3 regions of the Pseudomonas sp. GW821-FHT09C09 genome follow, and region 1 is predicted to be linked to each of the others. Evidence: riboswitches for the same ligand, from Rfam matches in the RefSeq annotation. Region 1 holds a riboswitch; each other region holds the start of a gene.
The links. A riboswitch is a leader RNA that binds a small molecule or an ion and turns the genes downstream of it on or off. The one in region 1 is predicted to bind cobalamin.
Positions count from the first base shown of each region.

Region 2: linked by a shared signal. The riboswitch ahead of AC07NR_RS08320 (CbtB domain-containing protein) and the one ahead of AC07NR_RS05630 (TonB-dependent receptor plug domain-containing protein) in region 1 are both predicted to bind cobalamin.
Region 3: linked by a shared signal. The riboswitch ahead of cobO (cob(I)yrinic acid a,c-diamide adenosyltransferase) and the one ahead of AC07NR_RS05630 (TonB-dependent receptor plug domain-containing protein) in region 1 are both predicted to bind cobalamin.

Region 1 covers NZ_JBWKPF010000002.1:119,109-121,365, forward strand. The annotation lists gene AC07NR_RS05630 (TonB-dependent receptor plug domain-containing protein) at 1-1,293, opposite strand, end outside; cobalamin riboswitch at 1,386-1,591, opposite strand; gene AC07NR_RS05635 (LysR family transcriptional regulator) at 1,626-2,257, opposite strand, start outside.
Region 2 covers NZ_JBWKPF010000002.1:736,529-738,785, forward strand. The annotation lists cobalamin riboswitch at 714-933, shown strand; gene AC07NR_RS08320 (CbtB domain-containing protein) at 1,056-1,253, shown strand; gene AC07NR_RS08325 (CbtA family protein) at 1,265-1,966, shown strand; gene AC07NR_RS08330 (cobalamin biosynthesis protein) at 1,963-2,257, shown strand, end outside.
Region 3 covers NZ_JBWKPF010000001.1:27,740-29,996, reverse strand. The annotation lists gene AC07NR_RS00165 (PQQ-dependent sugar dehydrogenase) at 1-231, opposite strand, end outside; gene AC07NR_RS00160 (hypothetical protein) at 298-882, opposite strand; cobalamin riboswitch at 1,049-1,274, shown strand; gene cobO (cob(I)yrinic acid a,c-diamide adenosyltransferase) at 1,356-1,967, shown strand; gene AC07NR_RS00150 (cobyrinic acid a,c-diamide synthase CobB) at 1,964-2,257, shown strand, end outside.

The sequences.
Region 1 (2,257 bases):
GTACTGGCCACGAACAGACCAGTTTTCATTGAGGTCGTACAGCGAAGTGAGCATGCCGACCGTGGCGCTGTCGCCGCCGCTCATGGCTTCGTGGCGGATACCGATGCTCGGATGCCAGTCGGGCAGGGCATCGATCTTCGGACGCAACTGGGTGTAGAACGCGTGGGCTTCGGCCTTGTCGTTGTCGATGATCAATACATCGTCCTGACCCTTGAACCATTGATTATCCGTGCCGAACACCAGCACATGGCCGCCGGGCAACTCGGCCTTGCCTTCGGCCTGCACGCCCCAGTCGGTGAAGCCCCAGTAGTCGTTGTGGTTGATGGTCCGGGTGCCGCCATCGGCGGTGTTGTTGATGCGCGTGTAACGGGTGTCCCAGTCGTTGATGTGGCCTTTGACGAAGTAGCTCAAGCGTTCATTGACGTTCTGTTCGAAGGTCGCCGTGGCGATCTGCTGGATGCGGTCGTTGGTAGTCTTGTGGTTGTCCACCGGGCGAGCGAAGTCGAGGTTGGCGTCGGCGTATTGGTAGAACAGTTCCAGGCGCGTGTCATCGCCGAAGGACTGAATCGCCTTGGCGCCGAAGGTCGTGACTTCGTAGGCGCGGTTCTTTTCGCTGCTGTTTCTGATGTCGCGATTGCGAAACGGCTGATAGCCGTCCGAAACGTTATGGCTGACGTAGGCCAGCAGGCCCAGGTCGCCGAAACCGTTGGTGAAGATGTTCTCGACCCGCGCATCCTCGGTGGTGCCGCCGAAGGTATCCACGCCCATGTTCACTTCGCCGGAGGCTTGGCGGCTCTGCGGGCTGCGGGTGACGATGTTGATCACGCCGGACACGGCCTGGGTGCCGAACAGCAGACTTTGCCCGCCCTTGAGCACTTCGATACGTTCGATGGCGTTGGCCGGCAGGGTGTCCAGGTACAGACCGCCGTACAGGCGATTGTTCAGGCGCACGCCGTCGAGCAGGATCAGCGTGTCATCGTTGCGTCCGCCCAGCAGGGAATAGGTGCCGTAGTCGAACGGGCCGTTTTTCGGCGCGACGTACAGGCCGGGAATGAACATCTGCATCACGCGGCTGACATCGGCGCTGGGGCCAGCACGTTCAATTTGCTCGCGGGTGACGATCTCGACCTTGCTGCCGAACTGCGCCATGTCGGCCACGGTGGTGGACTCCACGGACGGCGCGGAAACGATTTGCTGAGTGAGTTCGAGCGGCACGTCATCGGCCAGCAACAGCGGGCTGAACAGGCAGCCGAACAACAGGGATGGAGCCTTGGTGTTGAAAGGTTTGATCATCGTCTTCTCGAAAGGATCTTCGCAGAAGAGCATGCAGGAGAAGGCGTCGCGCACAAGCCGACACCGGCCCATGCCCGCCCACCGCAGGAGTTTGCCAAACAGCATTTCAGGCCGGTCTCCGGGCTCGCGCATCTGGACGCTTTCACCTTCCCATGGCCGTCTGGCCACAGTGGTATGTCGAAAGCATCACGCGCCTACCGTTGCGGGGGCAGCACCGGACTGGTTCGAAACGAACGCACCGGTTTCCCGTTTCACCCCATGCACGGCGGCATGGGACACCTGAAACAGGGCGGCATCTGAACATTCGGACGGGCGCTCGTCAACTTGCCGGATCAAGCCACTTGCGTGTTCTGTTGAACGAAGCGCTCGATCAACCACCGCGCTGCCGGGCCCGGTGGCACATCGGTGCGGTAGATGGCGTCGAAGGTGTATTGCCCGCTGGCGTACTCCGACAAATCCAGTTGTACCAGTCGGCCGCTGTCCAGATCCTCCTGAATCATTGGCCTCGGCATGTTGCCCCAGCCGATGCCCTCACGCAGCAACATGTGTTTGGCGCCCAGGTCCGCCAGGCGCCAGGTGCGGTTGCTCAGCACAGCAAACTCCTTGTCTTTGGTCAGTTGCGAGCGGTCGGACAGCACCAGTTGCGTGTGCTCGCGCCCGGCACCGGGAACATTGCCTTCGGCGGTCGCCAAAGGATGATTCGGCGCGGCCACCGGAATCAGCTCGACGCTGCCGATGCCGATTCTTTCGATGCCGTTGATGCCGTCGTTCATCGGCCCGCTGACGCCCACCACCGCGCCGCGATTGATCACCCGTTCAGTCACGGCGCCGAGCGCTTCCATGTGCAGATGCAGGGCAACGGTGGGGAATTTCTCGCGAAAGGATTTCAGTGCATCGACCACACGCTCGGCCGGCAACATCACGTCGAGCACCACATGCACTTCGGCCTCAAGCCCCTGCAGCA
Region 2 (2,257 bases), 620 kb from region 1:
CGGTTATGGCCACTTAGGGTTCCGCCCTTACGGCGGGTCACTTTTGGCAAACGCCCGGAATGCCGGCCCAGCCAAAAGTAACCAAAAGGTCTGCGCCCTGACGTACGGCCCTCGCTGTGGCTCGGGTTCCTTCGCTCCGGGATCGATCCGGGGGCATCGCCTACGGTTTGCTTCGCTGCACCTCCTCTCGATGTGTTTGGCTTCGCCAAACGGTCGCTGCGCTCCCCCCCGGATCAATCCCTCCACTCAGCCTGCCGACGGGCCCTGCGATCAAAAGCTTTACTCGAGCTAACGCTCATCGTGGTGTGTGGTGCGTGGAGGGCTTTTGATCTGGCTTTTGATCTGGCCTTTGATGTGGCTTTTGATTTTTTGCCCCTTCGGCAGGCCGAACGGAGGTGTCCATCAGGGGGTAGGCGCGCAGCGCCGTGCGGCGAAGCCGCATACATCGAGAGGAGGTGCAGCGAAGCAAACCGTAGGCGATGCCCCCTGATGGACACCGTAGCGAGGGAACACTGAGCCTAAGCGAAGTGCCGTACGCCGGGGCCAAGACCTTTTGGTTACTTTTGGCTGGGCCGGCATTCCGGGCGTTTGCCAAAAGTGACTCGCTGTAAGAGCGAAACCGCCAGCGGCAGCTCCCGAAGCAACGGATATGCCCCCCCTATCCAAACACACCTCACCCCATTCAATTGACTAAAAACCCCAGCCCATGGTCTCCTACACAACTTGTTACGGGTGCCCTTCACAGGGTGAAACGGGAAACCGGTGAATCATGTGCTTTACTCTAAAGCCATGTCAGTCCGGTGCTGCCCCCGCAACGGTAAGCGAGAGAGCGTCAGATCCACTGTGCCCACGGCATGGGAAGGTGACGCTTGCAGGTCGGCCTGACGCCAACCCCTCGTGAGCCCGGAGACCGGCCCGCAACACACAGTGCGCACTTTGCGTCACTGAACATAACAAACCCGCGGTGGGCGGGCGCTGTTCGAACCTCTGCGTGCCCGACTCGCAGGGGCTTTCATGCGCTCCATTCACCCGCTGACACTCCAGAGGGAAGCGCCATGTCGATCATCAGCAGCACCGGCAGCAACACGGACAAAATCTCCAGCACCACTACCCTGAGCCAACGCCTGACCGCTGCGATCTTCGCGTCGATCCTGGGTGCCAGCCTGGTCTACTTCGCCGGTTTCTCGCACATCGAAGCGGTGCACAACGCCGCGCACGATACCCGCCACAGCGCCGCGTTTCCGTGCCATTGAGACCTGACGACATGATCAAGCGTATCGCGCAGACCGCAGGTTTCACCGGCCTTCTGGCCGCCCTGCTGCTGACCTTGCTGCAAAGCTTCTGGGTTTCGCCGCTGATTCTCCAGGCTGAAACCTACGAGAAGGCCGAGCCGGTGGCAGAAGTCCACGAACACGCCGCCGGCACCGCCGCCCACACCCACGATGCCGAAGCCTGGGAACCGGAAAACGGCTGGCAGCGCGTGGTCTCCACCACGGGCGGCAATCTGGTGGTTGCCGTAGGTTTCGCCCTGATGCTGGCGGGCCTGTACACCCTGCGTGCGCCGACCAAAACCTCGCAAGGCCTGCTCTGGGGTCTGGCGGGTTACGCGACGTTCGTACTCGCTCCAACACTGGGCCTGCCACCTGAGCTGCCAGGCACCGCCGCCGCTGACCTGGCTTCGCGCCAGATGTGGTGGATCGGCACTGCTGCTTCGACCGCTGTCGGCCTGGCGCTGATAGCATTTGGCGGCAACTGGCTGTTGAAGATCCTCGGCGTGGCGATCCTCGCTGTGCCGCACGTGATCGGCGCGCCGCAGCCGGTAGTGCACTCGATGCTCGCCCCGGAAGCGCTGGAAGCCCAGTTCAAAATCGCTTCGCAGCTGACCAACGTGGCGTTCTGGCTGGCCCTGGGCCTGATCAGCGCCTGGTTGTTCCGTCGCAAAAGCGATGGTCAATACCACGCATGACCGATGACAGCGCAGCGCCGACCTTCGTGGTCGGCCTGGGCTGCCAGCGCGGCTGCCCGGCCAGTACGCTGCGCGCCTTGCTCGACCAGGCCTTGCAAGCCCATCGCATCGAACTCGAAGCTGTCAAGGCTTTGGCGAGCATCGACCTGAAACGCGACGAACCCGGCCTGCAGGAACTGGCGGCACAACTGGCGCTGCCGTTGCTGTACTTCAGCAGCGAAGAACTGGCCAGTTATCAGCAACGACTGAGTCACCATTCACAAATCGCTTTCGAACGCACCGGCTGCTATG
Region 3 (2,257 bases), on a different contig from region 1:
GAGATTCTCGGCAAACGCCGCCACCTGAGTGCCTGCCGCTGGCGTCGGTTTCGCGCCGGCCGGCCAGCCGATCGCCGGGGCGATGTTCACCGTCGGGATCAGGGTCTTGTTCGGTTCGGGCAGCTTGGGGGACGGGCCGGTGCCGTCCGAGACTTGCAGGCTGGAGGATTCACCACAGGCGGTGAGCCCTCCGGCGAGTGCGATGACGAAAACGAGGTGGGGCTTGCGCATTACTGATCTTCCCTATGAATGCATTCCTAATCATAGAGAAGCACACCAGCCCGATGGTTCAACCCCTCAGCCGCGTGCCTCCTTGAACAGCACGGCAATGCCGGGGTGATAGTTGCCGGCCTCGCTGCGCAATTTGCGATAGGCGTACGGGAAGTACCAGGCGACGGCGCAGGTGTGTTCCTTTTGCAGGTCGTCGACCATGTCCTGCAGTTCTTCCGGGCTGGCGCTGTGCTGGGCTTTCTGTGGGGCGACGAACAGGCAGCCGAGTTTGAGATCGCTGGCGTAGCTGATGCGCTTGGCATCGCTGGTGATATCGGCCAGGGCCTGAGTCAGATTCAGGCTGGTGACGCGCGGCCAGCGCTGGGTTGCCTGGATGTAGGCGCGATCTTCGGCGCCGGCCAGGAACAGGTCGGCCCGGGCATTGCGCTCGCCTTCCTCGTTCTGTTTGCGCGTGGCGGTGTCGCGCAGGGTCACCAGTTCGGCCATCCATGCGGCGGCGGACAGCAGGCCGAGGTTGGCTTTTTCGTCGTGCCAGTAGGGTGTGTCGTTGTCGCCGCGCACGGCGTTGTAGCGGTCGATACAGTCAAACCATCGTTCCAGCACCGGGCGCAGGAATTCCAGCCGCGGATTGCTGATGATCATGCCTTGCATGGTGCTCTCCCTTGTTATTGTGATGTGCTCTCTGCAGTCAAAAAGCATGGCTCTTTGATATCACTGCTGACAGTGTGGCACAAGATTGGCGTCAGATAATTGATCGGCGGCAGTTATTTGCCGCACGACCCCCTCTTCATTTGACGCTCCACCCCCAACCCTCTAACCTTCGCGGCTTGTTTCAGGTGCTCTGTGACCGCTGTCGACAGAGTGAAACAGGGAAGCCGGTGAGGATTGTCTTCAAGCGAAGAACCATCACGATCCCGGCGCTGCCCCCGCAACGGTAAATGAGTAAAAGCTGCGCCTAATGCCACTGCTGCAAAGCGGGAAGGCGCGCAGCCAGGCGAACGCCGCTCATGAGCCCGGAGACCGGCCTGATCCATCCAGCGGCATCACGGTGGGCGATGCCAGGCTTGTTGCCGTCTATTCTTGTGCCTGCCCGCCGTTATCCAGCCTCAACGGAGAGCTCCCCCATGACTGATTCCCCCGAACGCGACGAGCGCCACCTGGCGCGCATGCAGCGCAAAAAAGCCGTGATCGACGAGCGCATCGCCAATTCGCCCGACGAATGCGGCCTGGTGCTGGTGCTGACCGGCAACGGCAAAGGCAAAAGCAGCTCGGCGTTCGGCATGCTCGCCCGCGCCATGGGCCATGGCATGCAGTGCGGCGTGGTGCAGTTCATCAAGGGCCGTAACAGCACCGGCGAAGAATTGTTTTTCCGCCGTTTCCCGGAGCAGGTGCGTTTTCATGTGATGGGTGAAGGCTTCACTTGGGAAACCCAGGACCGCCAGCGCGACATCGCCGCCGCCGAGGCTGCATGGGAAGTCTCCCGCGAGCTGCTGCGTGATCCGTCGATCGGTCTGGTGGTGCTCGATGAGCTGAACATCGCCCTCAAGCACGGTTACCTCGATCTGGATCAGGTGCTCAGCGATCTGCAGGCCCGTCCGCCGATGCAGCATGTGATCGTCACTGGTCGCGCTGCCAAGCCGGAAATGATCGAGATGGGCGACACCGTCACCGAAATGGGCATGATCAAGCACGCCTTCCAGGCCGGTATCAAAGCGCAGAAAGGCGTCGAACTTTGAATCAACCACGTCACTGCCCGGCGGTACTGATCGCCGCGCCGGCCTCCGGCCAGGGCAAGACCACCGTCACCGCCGCGCTGGCCCGTTTGCACCGCAATCAGGGCCGCAAGGTCCGCGTGTTCAAGTGCGGCCCGGACTTTCTCGACCCGATGATCCTTGAGCGCGCCAGCGGTGCGCCGGTCTACCAACTGGACATGTGGATGGTTGGCGAGCAGGAAAGCCGTCGTCTGTTGTGGGAAGCCGCTGCCGAAGCCGATCTGATCCTGATCGAAGGCGTGATGGGCCTGTTT